Regions from separate parts of the Parviterribacter multiflagellatus genome, predicted to be linked through region 1. Evidence: riboswitches for the same ligand, from Rfam matches in the RefSeq annotation. Region 1 holds a riboswitch; the other holds the start of a gene.
What was found. Region 1 has a riboswitch for cyclic di-AMP ahead of AC1UE5_RS10520 (peptidoglycan-binding domain-containing protein). Riboswitches for the same ligand answer to the same signal wherever they lie in the genome.
Positions count from the first base shown of each region.

Region 2: it holds a riboswitch for cyclic di-AMP, as region 1 does, so the genes downstream of both, AC1UE5_RS18895 (peptidoglycan DD-metalloendopeptidase family protein) here and AC1UE5_RS10520 (peptidoglycan-binding domain-containing protein) in region 1, are expected to answer to the same signal.

Region 1 is NZ_JBXPIZ010000004.1:233,634-241,060, forward strand. It holds gene AC1UE5_RS10510 (Ig-like domain-containing protein) at 1-768, opposite strand, end outside; gene AC1UE5_RS10515 (calcium-binding protein) at 816-2,288, opposite strand; cyclic di-AMP (ydaO/yuaA leader) riboswitch at 2,418-2,586, shown strand; gene AC1UE5_RS10520 (peptidoglycan-binding domain-containing protein) at 2,597-3,397, shown strand; gene AC1UE5_RS10525 (LOG family protein) at 3,439-4,119, shown strand; gene AC1UE5_RS10530 (putative bifunctional diguanylate cyclase/phosphodiesterase) at 4,148-5,548, shown strand; gene arfB (alternative ribosome rescue aminoacyl-tRNA hydrolase ArfB) at 5,545-5,919, opposite strand; gene AC1UE5_RS10540 (cold-shock protein) at 6,013-6,216, shown strand; gene AC1UE5_RS10545 (rhodanese-like domain-containing protein) at 6,243-6,578, opposite strand; gene AC1UE5_RS10550 (DUF2339 domain-containing protein) at 6,593-7,427, opposite strand, start outside.
Region 2 is NZ_JBXPIZ010000008.1:324,492-331,918, forward strand. It holds gene AC1UE5_RS18870 (DeoR/GlpR family DNA-binding transcription regulator) at 1-228, shown strand, start outside; gene metK (methionine adenosyltransferase) at 405-1,637, opposite strand; gene AC1UE5_RS18880 (DUF3352 domain-containing protein) at 1,634-3,214, opposite strand; gene der (ribosome biogenesis GTPase Der) at 3,211-4,542, opposite strand; gene cmk ((d)CMP kinase) at 4,539-5,150, opposite strand; cyclic di-AMP (ydaO/yuaA leader) riboswitch at 5,226-5,395, shown strand; gene AC1UE5_RS18895 (peptidoglycan DD-metalloendopeptidase family protein) at 5,410-7,263, shown strand; gene aroA (3-phosphoshikimate 1-carboxyvinyltransferase) at 7,381-7,427, opposite strand, start outside.

The DNA of each region.
Region 1 (7,427 bases):
GCCGCGGCCGCAGACGTCGTTGGTCGTCGACCAGCCGATCTCGGTGAGCCAGATCGGCTTGGGATCGCCGTTGGCGACCATCACGTCGTGCAGGGCGCGGTAGCCCAAGAACGTGAAGCGCGCGATGCGGCCGTTGTCCTCGCGGTAGTAGCTCGACGGCGCGGCGATCTGGCAGGCGGTGTCGGTGTGGGCGGCGATCGCGTCGAAGTGCCCCTTGGCGCCGTGCTGGTAGGCGGCCTGGAGGAAGTCGACGTTCGCGCCCGTCATCGGGCCGAAGACGACCGTGACGCCGGGGTTGACGGCCTTGATGGCGGCGTACGAGCGCTTGAGGAGGTCGACGTAGCGGTCGACCTGCGGGCCACCGACCCAGAACTCGCCCTCGTCCTGCTCGTTCCAGATCTCGATGGCCTCGAGCGAGCCCTTGAAGCGGGCCGCCATGTGCGCGACGGCGTTGGCGTACGCCTGCGGGTCGGCGGGCGCGGTGCTCGTGGCGCTGTTGACCATGAGCAGCGACTTGACGCCGCGCCGGTCCTCCTCGGCGAAGGTGGCGGCGTACTGGTCCAGGCGCCACTCGGGGATGTCCTCGTAGGCGATCGCGTGGCGCGCCCACTTGGCGCCCAGGTCGCTGAGCTGGTCGAAGTCCTGGGCGGCGGCCGGCGAGGCGCCGGTGAGGTCGAGGCCCGGCTCGGCGGCGGAGGCGCTCGTTGCCGGGAGCGCCACCGCGGCGGCGGCGCAGAGGAGCGTGAGGAGTCGGCGGGGCGGAAGCACGCCTGGTTGATCGGCGTGCTTCCGCCCTGCTTGACCCTTTCCCGCTCCTAGAGGACGATCTCGCAGTTCTTCGTCCGGTCCTTGGCGTCCTTGGCGACGCGATCGCGGCCGGGACCGCAGTCGATGACGTCCTTGCCGCCCCCGACGGCGAGCAGCGTGTCGTCGCCTGCGCCGCCGAGCAGCTTGTCGGTGCCGAAGCCGCCGTTGAGCTGGTCGTCGCCCACGCCGCCGACGAGCTTGTCGTCGCCGCGGCCACCCTCGATCTCGTCATCGCCGGCGCCGCCGTCGAGCAGGTCGTCGCCGAAGCGGCCGAACAGCTCGTCCGGACCGCCGCCGCCGAAGAGGCGGTCGCTGCCGCCGGCGCCCTCGAGGAAGTCGGAGCCGACGCCGCCGGCCATCTTGTCGCCGCCCTCGGTGCCGATGATGCGCTCGTCGGCCGCCGAGCCGCCGCGGCAGCCCTTGGCGAAGGAGCAGAGGACGCGCGACTCCTGCGCCCGGACGTGCTCGAGCACCTGCTCACCGGCGGCGCCGGCGGCGCCCACGGCCGCGTTGTTCCAGCCGGCCGCGAGCACCTGGCCGCGCGCGGTGGCGACGTCGTCGGTGTCGGTCGGGTCGTTGCCGGACTCCTGGCCGACGACGGCGCGCATGACGTTCGGCAGCACGATCTTCTCGCAGCCGGCGGTCTGCTCGGCCTCGCCGCGAGAGCTGACGAACACGGTGTCGTTGCCGTCGCCGCAGTCGACCCGGTCCTGCGCGGGGCCGGTGTAGATCACGTCGTCGCCCGGGCCGCCGGCGATGTTGTCGACGCCGCCGAAGCCGTAGATCGTGTCGTTGCCCGTGCCGCCGTCGAGGTCCGCGCCGCCGCCGTCGTCGACGAGGACGTCGTCGCCGTCGCCGCCGGTGACCGGGAAGCCCGGGTTCTGGCCGGGGCCCGCGTCGATGCGGTCGTTGCCGGGGCCGCCGTCGAGGACGTCCTCGCCCGAGCCGCCGAAGAGCACGTCGTTGCCGTTGCCTCCGAGGATCTTGCGGTCGGAGCCGAGGTTGCCGTGGAGGTAGTCGTCGCCCTCACCGCCGTCGAGCAGGCGGTCGTTGCCGGCGCGCGCCTCGACGATGAAGTCGTTGCCGTTGCCGCCGACGGAGCTGTCGTCGCCGTCGCCGCCGTCCATGACGTCGTCGCCCTCGCCGCCGTCGAGCGCGTCGTTGCCCGACTCGCCGTAGAGGCGGTCGCGGCCGAGGCCGCCGCCGAGGTCGTCGTCGGCGCTGCCGCCCTCGAGGCGGTCGTCGCCGTCCTCGCCGTTGAGCACGTCGCCGCCGGTGCCGCCCGCGATGAAGTCGCTCCCGCCGCGGCCGGACAGGCGGTCGGACGAGCCCTGGCCGGACATCGTGTCCGGGCCGGCGGTGCCGACGAGGGTGTCGGCGAGACGGCCGCCTTGACGGCCCGTGATGGCGGCGGAGGCGGTCGCGCAGACCGTGAAGGCGGCCAGCACGAGCAGGCCGAGCAAGCGGAGGCGGGAAGGCATGGTCTGCCAATCGGCACGTCAGCGCGCCAACTGAGAGGCCCCGGACATCCGGTCGAGCCAGGCCGCGCCAGGTGTGCGGTCGGGCACACCACGGCTTATGTCCCCGCGAGGCGATACAGTGCCCGGCGTTCGTAGGACCAGCCGAGCTCCTCACCGTGGTTGGTGAGGAGACGGGGGACCCATGGGCCGTTCGACGTCTGGACGGCCGGGGGCGAATCACCGCCATCACGGCGGCGTAGCGCTGCTCTTTCTGCGCGAGCCCGACAGCTAACCCCGCAGGCAACCGCCGAAAGAGAGGTCTTCAAGCAGTGCCGACGTCCGTACCCGCCCGCCGCCCACTTGCCGCGCTTGTCGGCGCGTTCGCAGCCCTCCTGCTGCTCGCGCTCAGCGCCGCTCCCGCCCAGGCCGCCCTCGGCGACCGCACGCTCGCCAAGGGATCCCGCGGCGGCGACGTGAAGGAGCTGCAGAAGCTCCTCCGCCGCGCCGGCTTCTCCACGAAGGTCGACGGCGTCTTCGGCAGCGGCACGCACCGGCTGGTGCGTCGGCTGGAGAGCGACCTCGGCCTGACGATCGACGGGCGCGTCTCGGCGGAGGACGTCGAGAGCGTCGAGACGGCGCTCAAGCCGTCCGCCGGCAGCGGCGGGTTCTCGGCCGACTCGCTGAACCGCCCGCGCGCGGTCTCCGCCCAGACGGCGCCGGGCGAGAAGGCCGAGCTGACGGAGGACGGCCTGGCGATCCCGCCGGCCAACGCCCCGGAGGCGGTCAAGCAGATCATCGCCGCCGGCAACGAGATCGCCACGACGCCGTACCGGTACGGCGGCGGTCACGGCAAGTGGAAGGACTCGGGCTACGACTGCTCGGGCTCGGTCTCCTACGCGCTGCACGGCGCGGGCCTGCTCGACGCGTCGATGCCCTCCGGCGGCTTCATGGACTGGGGCGAGGCCGGCGAGGGCCAGTGGGTCACGATCTACGCCCACGGCGGCCACATGTACATGGTCGTGGCCGGCCTGCGGTTCGACACCAGCGGCCGCGCGAAGTCGGGCTCCCGGTGGCAGACGGAGGAGCGCTCGCCGAGCGGCTTCACCGTGCGCCATCCTGAGGGGCTCTGACCGACGAACCACTCCGACACCCACAGGACGCCGACGAGGAGCTGCTCTCCGCGCAGCTCCCGTGCGTGGCGTCCGAGATCACGGACGCCCAGCGCGTCGAACGGATGCGCGCCGAGCTGGCGCGCGGGTTCGACGCGCTCTCGTCCGTCACGCGCGGCGTCGCCGTCTTCGGCTCGGCGCGCACGCCCGAGGACAGCCCGCGCTACCAGCTCGCCCGCGACATCGGCCGCACGCTCGGCTCCGCCGGGTTCTGCGTGATCACCGGCGGCGGCCCCGGCGCGATGGCGGCCGCCAACCGCGGCGCCCACGAGGCCGGCGCGACGTCGATCGGCCTCGGGATCGACCTCCCGTTCGAGCAGGGGATGAACCCCTGGGTCGATGTCGGGATCGACTTCCACTACTTCTTCGCGCGCAAGGTCATGTTCGTGCGGTACTCGAACGCCTTCGTCGTGCTGCCCGGAGGGTTCGGGACGATGGACGAGCTGTTCGAGGCGCTCACGCTCATCCAGACGCGCAAGATCAGGCACTTCCCGGTCGTGCTGGTCGGGACCGAGTACTGGTCCGGGCTGCTCGACTGGCTGCACGAGCACATGCTCGGCGCGGGGATGATCTCGCCGCAGGACCTGACGCTGCTGCGGCTCACCGACAGCGTCGACGAGGTCGTCTCGATCGTCTCCGCGGCGGCCGAGCGGCAGCTGTCCGACGGTTCTGGTGCGACATGACCCGTTTGGCGCTCCTACACTCGACACGGTGTCGGTTGTGGGAGATCGGCCGGACCGTGCGTCCCTGACAGTCGCCGCGCTGCTCGCCGAGGCGGGCCGCGACGCGCGCTCGCGGGGCGCCGAGCGCGACGCGCTCACCGGCCTGCTCGGCCGCGTCCCGGTGCGGCAGCGGCTGCAGGACGCGCTCACCCGCGCGGCGCTGGGCGAGACGCGTCGCGTGGGACTCGTGGTGGTCGACCTCGATCGCTTCCGGCGCGTGAACGAGACGCACGGGCTCGACGCGGCCGACGAGGCGCTCTGCCTGATGGCGCGGCGCCTGTGCGCGGCGGCGGGCCCGGACGTGGCCGTCGGCCGGCTCGGCGGCGACCGGTTCGCGGCGGTGCTGGACGACGTCGCCGACGAGGAGGAGGCCGCGCAGCTCGCGCAGGCGCTCGTCGCGGCGGTGCGGCGGCCGTTCGCGCTGCGCGGCGAGGACGTCGCGCTGACGGCGAGCGCGGGCGTCGCGCTGGCCGTGGCGGCGGAGGCGGGCGCGGCCGAGCTCGTGCGCGATGCGGAGGTCGCCGCGGAGCGGGCGAAGCTCGCGGGGCGCGACCGCTACGAGCTGTTCGACGAGCTCGCGCGCATCCGCGCGCGGGAGCGCATCGCGCTGGAGCGGGATCTGCGCGGCGCGGTGCTGCGCGAGGAGCTCGTGCTGGCCTGCCAGCCGATCGTCGGCATCGGTGACGGGGCGGTCGTCGGCGTCGAGGCGCTCGTGCGCTGGCGCCACCCCGAGCGCGGCCTGGTGCCGCCCGGGCAGTTCATCGCGATCGCCGAGGAGGCGGGGCTGATCGCCGACATCGGCGCGTGGGTCCTGCGCCGGGCGTGCGTCGAGGTCGCGCGGCGGCAGGACGGACGCGGGCTCACCTGCCACGTCAACCTCTCGCCGCACCAGGCGGCGGACCCGACGCTGCCCGCGCAAGTCGAGGACGCGCTCGCGGCGTCGGGGCTGCCGGCGGAGGCACTCGTGCTGGAGCTGACGGAGAGCTCGCTGATGGAGGCCGGGGAGCGGCCGCTGGCGGTGCTCGACGCGGTGCGCGAGCTGGGCGTGCGGATCGTGCTCGACGACTTCGGGACGGGCTACTCGTCGCTCGGGCGGTTGCGCCACGTGCCGATCGACGGGCTGAAGATCGACCGCTCGTTCGTCGCCGGGCTGGAGAGCGGCGGCTCACGCGACGCGCTGATCGTGTCGGGGCTGATGGAGCTGGCGCGGGCGCTCGGCCTGACGGTCGTCGCCGAGGGCGTCGAGACGGAGGGTCAGCTGGAGCGCCTCGAGCGGATGGGCTGCCGCTACGCGCAGGGCTTCCTCCTCGCGCGCCCGGTCGAGGGCGAGGCGCTCGACGCGCTGCTCGCCCGCCCGGGCGGGTTGCTCCCGAGCGCCTCGGCGGCCTAGTCGTCGTAGCCGCCGCGGCGGCGGCCCTGCTTGCGCTCGGACTGGCGCCGCTTCGCGTCCAGCCGGCGCACCTTCGACGCCTTCGTCGGCTTCGTCGCCCGCCGCGTGCGCGGCACGTGCAGCGCACGTTCGAGCTTCTCCCGCAGCCGCTCCAGCGCCAGCTCGCGGTTGCGCAGCTGCGAGCGGTGGTCCTGTGCGACCGCCGTCACGCGCTCGCCGAGGCGCTGCACGATCAGTGCCCGCTGCGCGTCGGACAGGTGCTCGCTCGCCGTGGCGTCGAGGATCGCCTCGACCCGCGACGCGGTGACGTTCGCGTGCTGCCCGCCGGGGCCGGACGACCGGCTCGTCCGAAGCTCCGCTTCCGAGAGCAACGCCTCCCAATCAACCCTCCGCTGACCATGCATCAGTCGGTCGGCTCCAACTGGTACCGTCGCGCTCCGTCAGACACCCCATACGGAGGATTCATGGCCACCGGGACGGTCAAGTGGTTCAGCGACGACAAGGGCTTCGGCTTCATCACGCCTGACGAGGGCAGCCGTGACCTGTTCGTGCACTTCTCGGGCATCATCGCCGACGGCTACCGCTCGCTTCCCGAGGGACAGCGCGTGTCGTACGACGAGGAGAGCGGCGACAAGGGGCCCAAGGCGGTCAACGTCCAGAAGATCTAGCGCCGCCGACCGCCCGGGCGCGGCGGCTAGTGGTCGGCGACCTCGCCGCCGCCGTCCACCGTCAGTCCCTCGTCGGCCCACTTCAGCAAGCCGCCCTCCATCGACCAGGCGTCGTAGCCCGACGCGCGGAACGCCTGCGCGGCCATCGCCGAGCGGGCGCCGGCGCGGCACTGGAAGACGATCTTCTGGTCCTTCGGGAGCGACGCGGCCTGCTCGCTGAGGTGCTGGAGCTCGATGTGGCGCGAGCCCTCGATGTGGCCGGCCTCGCGCTCGTACGGCTCGCGGACGTCGACCACGATCGCCTCGCCGCGGTCGAGCAGCTCCTTGGTCTCCTGCGGGGTGACTTCGATCTCGGGGTCCATGCGGGGGTTCTCGCTCAGTGGGGGATCTCGGCTCCGAGACTACTGCCGCGGATGCGCTGCCACGCGTAGCCGCCGACCAGCAGCAGCACGCCGATCGCGAGCATCGAGCCGACGCGCGCGAACGCGTCCAGCTCGGTCAGGTCGTGCAGCACGACCTTCCCCAGCGCGACGCCGAGGAGCGCGAAGCCCGCGGTGCGCACCGTCTGACGGTCCACGCGCAGGCCGGCGACGAGCAGCGCGAGGCCGGTGACGCCCCACAGCGCGCTGAGCGCCGTCTGCGCCCCCGCGCCCGCGCCGCACGCGGTCACGAGCACCGTCGACACGGCGTACAGGGCGATCGGCGCCGGCGCGACCGGCCCGAGGCAGCGCCACGCGGCGAGGCCGACCGCGACCAGCGCAGCGAGCGCGGCGTTCGTGTCCGGCAGCCCCTCGAGCAGCGCCGCCGGCGGCGCGACGACGAGCGCGGCACCGCCGGCGAGCAGGAGCAGGACGAGCGACGCGTGGCCGGCGAGCGGGTCGTCGGTGCGGCGGGTGATCTGCGCGAGCACGGCGGCCTCGGCGGCGAACGCGACCGCGAGCGCGGCGCCCTCGAGGTTGAGCGCGGCGAGGCCGGTGACCGTGACGAGGCCGAGCGCGTGCAGGGCCGCGCGCCACGCCGGGCGCTCGGCGAGCACGACGCCCGAGGTGAAGCACGCGATGGCGAGGGCCACGAGCGCGGGCGTCTCCGGGGTTCCGCCGCCGGCGACCATCGTCTGCATCAGCGCGAGCGCGACGTGCGCGCCCAGCCCGGTCTCGGCGGCGCCGCGGTCGAGCTTGCCGGCGTCCTTCAGGTGGCGGACGAGCAGGGCG
Region 2 (7,427 bases), on a different contig from region 1:
GCCGAGCACGGGATCAGCGAGGGCTACTTCGAGGAGGCCGAGGTGCGCCGCGTGATGGTCGCGCGCGCGGACCGCGTCGTCGGCCTGTGCTCGCGCGAGAAGCTCGGCACGGTCGCGCCCTTCACGATCGCGCCGGCCACCGCCCTGACCCACCTCGCCACCGAACCCGACACCCCGGAGGACGCCCTCTCCCCCTTCACCGACCTCGGGCTCCACGTCGTCCGCTGACCCCACCGCGCTGCGACGTCGCCGCGCCGGACCGGCGCCACCGCACCCCCGCGTCTGTCTCGGCGCCACCGCATCGCCCACAGAACGACGACGGCCCGCTCCGAGAGCGGGCCGTCGTCGTCAAGCAGGTGCACCGCGCCGCGCGGCGGGCGGCGGCGCGGGCGTCAGGCGGCGGGCTACGCCGCGGCGCCGGCCTCCAGGCCCGCGGCGGCACGCAGCGTGGCGGCCTTGTCCGTCCGCTCCCACGTGAAGTCGTGGTCCTCACGGCCGAAGTGGCCGTAGGCAGCGGTCTTCTGGTAGATCGGGCGGTGGAGCTTGAGCTCCTCGCGGAAGGCGCCCGGGCGGAGGTCGAAGTGCTCGTTGACGAGCTCGGCGATCCTCGCGCGGCCGATCTTCTCGGTGCCGAACGTCTCGACCATGACCGAGACCGGGTGCGCGACGCCGATGGCGTACGCGACCTGGACCTCAGCGCGGTCGGCCAGGCCGGCGGCGACGAGGTTCTTGGCGACGTAGCGCGCGGCGTACGCGGCCGAGCGGTCGACCTTCGACGGGTCCTTGCCGGAGAACGCGCCACCGCCGTGGCGGGCCATGCCGCCGTACGTGTCGACGATGATCTTGCGGCCGGTCAGGCCCGCGTCGCCCACCGGGCCGCCGATGACGAACCGGCCCGTCGGGTTGACGAGGAAGTTCTTGCGGAGCTTCTTCTCGTCGTAGAGCTCCTTCGGGAGGATCGGCTCGACCACGTGCTCCCAGAGGTCGTCCGGGATCAGGTTCTCGGCGCCCTCCTTGTGCTGCGTGGAGATGAGGAGCTTCTCGATCTCCACCGGCTTGCCGTCGCGGTAGCGGACCGAGACCTGCGTCTTGCCGTCAGGGCGCAGGTAGTTGACGACCTCGGCCTTGCGCACGTCGGCCAGCCGCTTGGCCAGCTTGTGGGCGAGGGAGATCGGGAGCGGCATGAGCTCCTCGGTCTCGTTCGACGCGTAGCCGAACATCATCCCCTGGTCGCCCGCGCCGGCGATGTCGAGAGCATCGTCGTCGGACGGGTCGGTGCGGGTCTCGAACGCCTGGTCGACGCCCTGGGCGATGTCCGGGGACTGCTTGTCGAGCGCGTTGATGACGGCGCAGGAGTCGGCGCTGAAGCCCAGGTCCGCGTCGACGTAGCCGATCTTGCGGATCGTCTCGCGCGCGATCTCCTGGATGTCGACGTAGGTCGAGGTCGAGATCTCGCCAGAGACGACGACGAGGCCCGTGTTCACCAGGGTCTCGCAGGCGACGCGGCCGTACGGATCGTCCTTGAGCACGGCGTCGAGCACGCCGTCGGAGATCTGGTCCGCGACCTTGTCCGGGTGACCCTCGGTCACGGACTCAGAGGTGAACAGGTACTCGTTGTCGGAAAGCTGCTGGGTCATGGGATCGAAAGGAGGATCTCCGCTGTCGTCTCCCCCTCGTCACCGTGCGAGCGGACCCCGACCGAGCGGATCTTCCGAAGGTCGTCACGGGCGGCCAGGTAGGCGCGGCTCTCGTTGAGGCCGGTCTGCTCGCCGAGCTCGAGGAGCTGGCTGAAGTCGAGCAAGCCTAGCGATGTCACCACTCCCGGTCGACTTTCGCCCATTTCGCCGAGGCGTTCGCTCTCGGCCAGCCCACCCTCCGTTCGCGCCACCTTCCGGAGCGCGTCGACGCCGGTGGCCACGATGAGCCTGCCGCGGACGATGGCGTAGCTCAGCGTGACGCCGTTCGGGAACGCCAGCGTCGTCGCCGTCACGCGGTCCCCGAGCTCCTGCGTCCGCCACGTCGGCGCCGCCTCGCCCTCGACCGTGAGGAGCTTCGCCAGCGGCTCCTGCAGGCGCCGCAGCGCGCCGCCCGTCCGCGTCGCGTCGTCGACCTCCGCGACGAGCGCCAGCTGCGCCCCGGGCGCCCCCTTGAGCGCGACCACGGCGACCTCCCCGTCGAGCACCCCGAGCAGGTCACGCTGGAGCGCCCCGCTGGTCTCCTTGCCGAGCGCGTCTCGCAACCGCGTCAGCACGTTCCCGAGCCCGTCCGCCTGCGTCCCGCCCACCGCAGACAGCAGCAGGTTGCCGAGCGCGTCACCGAACCCACGTGAGCCGAGGTAGGCCATGGCGTCCGCGGGCACCGCGTCGAGCAGCGCCGGGGTGAACGGCCGCGGCGTCGTGGTGCCGGGTCTCAGTGCGGATCTGACGCGGACGCGCACGCGCCCCTCCTCGGGCACGAGGGCCAGCCCTACGCCCTCGAGCCCGTCCTGCTGAAGCAGCGTCGCGAGCGTCCCGACGACGCCGCCGTGGGGCACGAGGACGCGCCGCAGCCCGTCCGCCGTCGCGTACGCCTCTGCGACGCGGTCGTCCGGTTGCCCGGCGGTCGCGCGCCGGTACACGGGGTCCTCCGTGAGGTCGTCGCCCTTGCCGGCGGCGCGTTCGAGCGCGCCGCGCACGGTGGCCTCCTGGCCGATGAGCAGGTGTCCGTCGGTGATCGCCACTGAGACCGAACCGTAGGTGTCGATCTGCGTCCCGTTGAACGTGCTCTGTGCCTTCTTCGTGGAGCCTTCGTCAAGGAAGTCGCGCGCCTTCTCCTCGTCATCGACCGCGACGACGACGAGCGAGCCCGCCGTGCTGCCGCCGGTGTCGACGAGCGCGAACGCCGCCTCGTCCCCCAGCCAGCCCGAGACGTCGTCAACCGACACCGGGTCGTTGGATCCCGACAGGCGTTGCAGGATCCCGTCGCGCAGCGCCTCCCACGACCCGAACCGCCCCAGCACCTCTGACGCGCGCGCGACGGCGTCGCGGTCGGTGTTCGTGCTGATGTTCGCCCAGACGAGGGTGCCGCGGGGGGCGAACTTCGCCGCGTCGGTCGACGGGGGCCCATCGTCGCCGCTCGAGGCGAACAGCGACACGAACAGCGCCGTGGCGGCCGCGAGGGCCAGTGCGGCGAGGGCGACGAAGGCGGGGCGGCGCCGCAGCACCGCTGGCGTCACGCCGCGCGCTCGCTGCGTCGCTGCTTGCGCTCGTTGAAGTCGATGATCAGGGGCACGCCCGCAAAGCCGTAACGCTCTCTCAGGCGATTCTCGATGAAGTACGCGTAATCCCGCGTAACTCTGGTGCGAGAGTTCACCTGGATGGCGAACCGCGGCGGACGAGTCTCGATCTGGGCCATGTACAGCAGCTTCAGGCGGTGGTTCTGCTTGGCCGGCGGCTGGCGCGCCTGGACGGTCTCGCTGAGGAAGCGGTTGAGGTCCGACGTCGGGATGCGCGTGCGCATCCTGTCCGCCAGCGCGACGGCCTCCTGGAGGACGCGTTGCACCTGACGGCCCGTCTGCGCGCTCACGGTCAGCACCTTCGGGCGCAGGCGCAGCTTCTGGTGCACGCGTGCGCGCTCGTGCTCGATGTCCGAGCCGACGCCCGCCTCCTCGTCCTGCAGATCCCACTTGTTGAGGATCAGCGCCGTGGCGCAGCCGGCCTTCATCGCGAGCTCGGCGATGCGCATGTCCTGCGAGGTGACGCCATCCTGCGCGTCGCACACGACGAGCGCGACGTCGGCGCGCTCGGCCGCGCGCTGCGAGCGCAGCGCCGTGTAGTACTCGACCGACTCGCTCACCTTCGCCTGGCGCCGCATGCCCGCGGTGTCGACGAGGATGATCCGGCGCCCGTCGTACTCGAACGGCAGGTCGATCGCGTCGCGGGTCGTGCCCGCGACGTCGGAGACGATCACGCGCTGCTGGCCGAGGATCTTGTTGACGAGCGAGGACTTGCCGACGTTCGGCCGGCCGATGACCGCGAGGCGGACGATGTCCTCGTCCTCCGGCAGGTCGCCTTCCGGCAGCACCTTCGTGATCTCGTCGAGCAGGTCGCCCGTGCCGAGACCCTGCGCGGCGGAGACCGCGACAGGCTCCCCGAGGCCGAGCGCGTGGAACTCGTGCGCGAGCAGCAGGTCCTTCGGGCCGTCGATCTTGTTCGCGCCGACGATGACCGGCTTCGGCCAGCGACGCAGCAGGTCGGCCAGCTCGTCGTCGCCCGGCCGCAGCCCGGCCTTGGCGTCGACGATGAAGACCGCGACGTCCGCGTCGTTGAGCGCGGCCTGGGCCTGCTCGCGGATCGAGCCGGCCATGGGGTCCTCGTCGGAGAAGTCGACGCCGCCCGTGTCGATCAGCGTGAAACGGCGGCCGTTCCACTCGCACGGCAGCTCGTTGCGGTCGCGCGTGACGCCGGGGCGCTCGTGCACCACGGCCTCGCGCGTGTTCGTCAGGCGGTTGACCAGCGACGACTTGCCGACGTTCGGGTAGCCGACGATCGCGACCTTCCTCATGCCGTCCGCGCCCCTTCCGCCAGCGCGACGATGCGCTGGACGACCTCGTCGATGCCCAGCCCGGTGGTGTCGACCTCAACGGCGTCGTCCGCGGGCCGCAGCGGCGAGTCCTCGCGCGTCGAGTCGCGCTCGTCGCGGATGCGCTGCTCGACCAGGACGACGGCCGGGTCGGCGCCGAGCTGCGCGGCGCGGCGGTGCGCGCGCTCCTCGGCGGATGCGGTGAGGAAGACCTTGACCTCGGCGTCCGGCGCGACGACCGTGCCGATGTCGCGCCCCTCCGCCACCCAGTCGGCCTGCGCGATCAGCCGGCGCTGCTGCTCGACGAGCGCCTGGCGCACCTGCGGGTCGGCGGCGACCTTGGACGCCTGCTCGGAGACCTCGGGCGTGCGGATCAGCGACTCGACGTCCTCGCCCTCGAGCAGCACGTGCCCGTCGGCGGCGAAGCCGACCTCGGCGAGATGCGGGAGGCCGTGGCCGCGCAGGGCGGCGAGCGCGACCGCGCGGTACATCGCCCCCGTGTCGAGGTACGTGAAGCCGAGCGCGTCGGCGACGGCGCGCGCGACCGTGGACTTGCCCGCGCCAGCGGGGCCGTCGATGGCGACAAGCATGGTGTCGAGAGGGTAGTGGTGGGCCTTCGCCGCCGCGGGTGGAGTGGTCGTCGGCCGGTTATGTCATCCTGGCTCGCGCAAGTCATGCCGAGCCCGGCCTGCCCTCTGGGGCGTCCGGGGCGGGGGAACCACTCGGCGGCCGTCTCCCGGCCGCCTGGGGCGAATCGCGGCCAGGGTGCCGCGTAGCGCGACTCGACGCGCGAGCCCGTCAGCTCACCTCGTAGGCGCCCGAATCGAGAGACGTAGGAGGACCGCGTCGATGCGGCACGAGGACGATGGCCTGTTCAAGGGCTTCCCAGGCGAGCGCGATCTCGCCGATCCCGCGCACTGGGAGCGCTCGCGCGAGCGTGCGCACCAGGGTCGGCGGCTGGCCGCCCTGAGTGCGCGCGCCCGGCGGCGACGCAAGGCAACGACGGTCGCGCTCACCGGCGCGGTGGCCGCCGCTCCGGCAGCGCCGATGGTGTCGATGGCGGTGGCGCAGGACAACCAGAGCGCCCCGAACGGGCAGGCCGATCCTCCACCCGCCACGAGCGACGCGTCGTCCGGGCGGGCGTCCGCGGAGCTCCTGCGGTTCGGCTCCACGGGCGACTCGGTCGCGCAGGTGCAGCGCCGTCTCGGGGTCGACGACGACGGCATCTTCGGCCCGATCACCGAGCGCGCGGTCAAGCGCTTCCAGGCGCAGCACGGCCTGTCGGTGACCGGCATCGTCGACGCGCGCACGTGGTCCGCGATCTTCAACGCCAAGGTCGTCTTCATGAAGGCCAAGGACGCGCCCGCGGTCGTGCGGGACGCGATCGAGCGCGAGGCGCCCGCGTCGACCGTCAGCGCGCAGGACGACGGGCCGGGCGCCGCGGTGCGGACCGTGTCCACCACCGGCGACGACGCGGTGCAGGACGAGACGGCGTCGCGCGGCGGGAGCGGCAGCGCGCGGGGCGACGCCTCGCCGAGCGACAGCGCCGCGCTGGAGGAGGACCTCGAGCAGGGCGACGCCGCGACACCCGAGCCGGAGACGACCGCGCCGTCGGTCGCGAGCGGCGGCGGGTGCTCGACGACGACACCGGTGAGCGGCACGGTGACCGGGTCGTACGGCGAGGACCGCGGCACGCACGCGCACTCCGGTCAGGACATCGCCGCACCGACCGGCACCGCCGTGCGCGCCGCGTCGTGCGGCACCGTCACCAAGGCGGGCGCCGACAGCGGCGGCTACGGCAACCTCGTCTGCATCGAGCACGACAGCGGCAAGACGTCGTGCTACGCCCACCTCAGCGAGATCAAGACGTCCGCCGGCGAGACCGTCCGCGCGGGGCAGGTCATCGGCAGCGTCGGCTGCACCGGCCGCTGCTCGGGTCCGCACCTGCACTTCGAGGTCCGCGACGAGTCCGGCAAGGCGACCGACCCGAAGCCGTACCTCGACGGCACCGCGCAGCTGTCCACCGAGCAGCAGGCCGCGCTCGGGAAGAGCACCGCGACGTCGTCGAACGCCACCGCCGGCGCCGTGGCCCGCAAGGCGTCCGCGGCGCGCGTGAGCGGTGGGGCGACCGCCGCGCCCGCCGCGCAGATCGCCGCGACGCAGTACGAGGCGGCGCCCGCTGCCGTAACGGCGGCGCAGACCACGACGGCGCAGCCGCCGGCCGCACCGGTCGCGGAGACGACGACCGCCGCGCCGGCCGAGACGACGACACCGGCGCCCGTCGAGACTGCCGCGGCGGCGCCGAACGAGGCCGCCGTGGCGGAGGTCGCGCCCGCGCCGGAGCCGGCGCCCGTGGCGGAGACGACGGCGGTCGAGGCGGCGGCGCCCGCCGCGCCCGCAGCTCCCGCGCCGGACCCCGCAACGGAGGCGGTCGAGGCGGCAACGCCCGCCGCGCCCGCGCCGGCGGCGGAGCCCGCAACGCAGCCGGTCGAGGCGGCAGTGCCGGCCGCGCCCGCGCCCGCCCCGGTGGCGGAGACGGCGCCGGCGGAAGCGCCCGCCCCGGTGGAGCAGGCCGCGCCCGCGCCCGAGCCCGCGGCGGCCGCCCTGCCGGAGACGGACACCGCGCCCGCGACGGATGGCTCGGCGCCGACGGCGCCGGACGCCGCGATTCCGGCGACGGACGCCGCACCCGCGGCGGCGTAGCCGCCCCGCGCGGGATCGACGTCACCCCGGCGCCGGGACGAGCGCGGCGGGTGACGTCGTGCCCGCGTGGCGCGCCGCCCACCCGCCGCGCCGGGACGCGCCCGGACGCGGGTGGGGTCAGGTCGACAGGAGCGAGGCCACGTCGGCCTCGAAGTGCGGGTAGG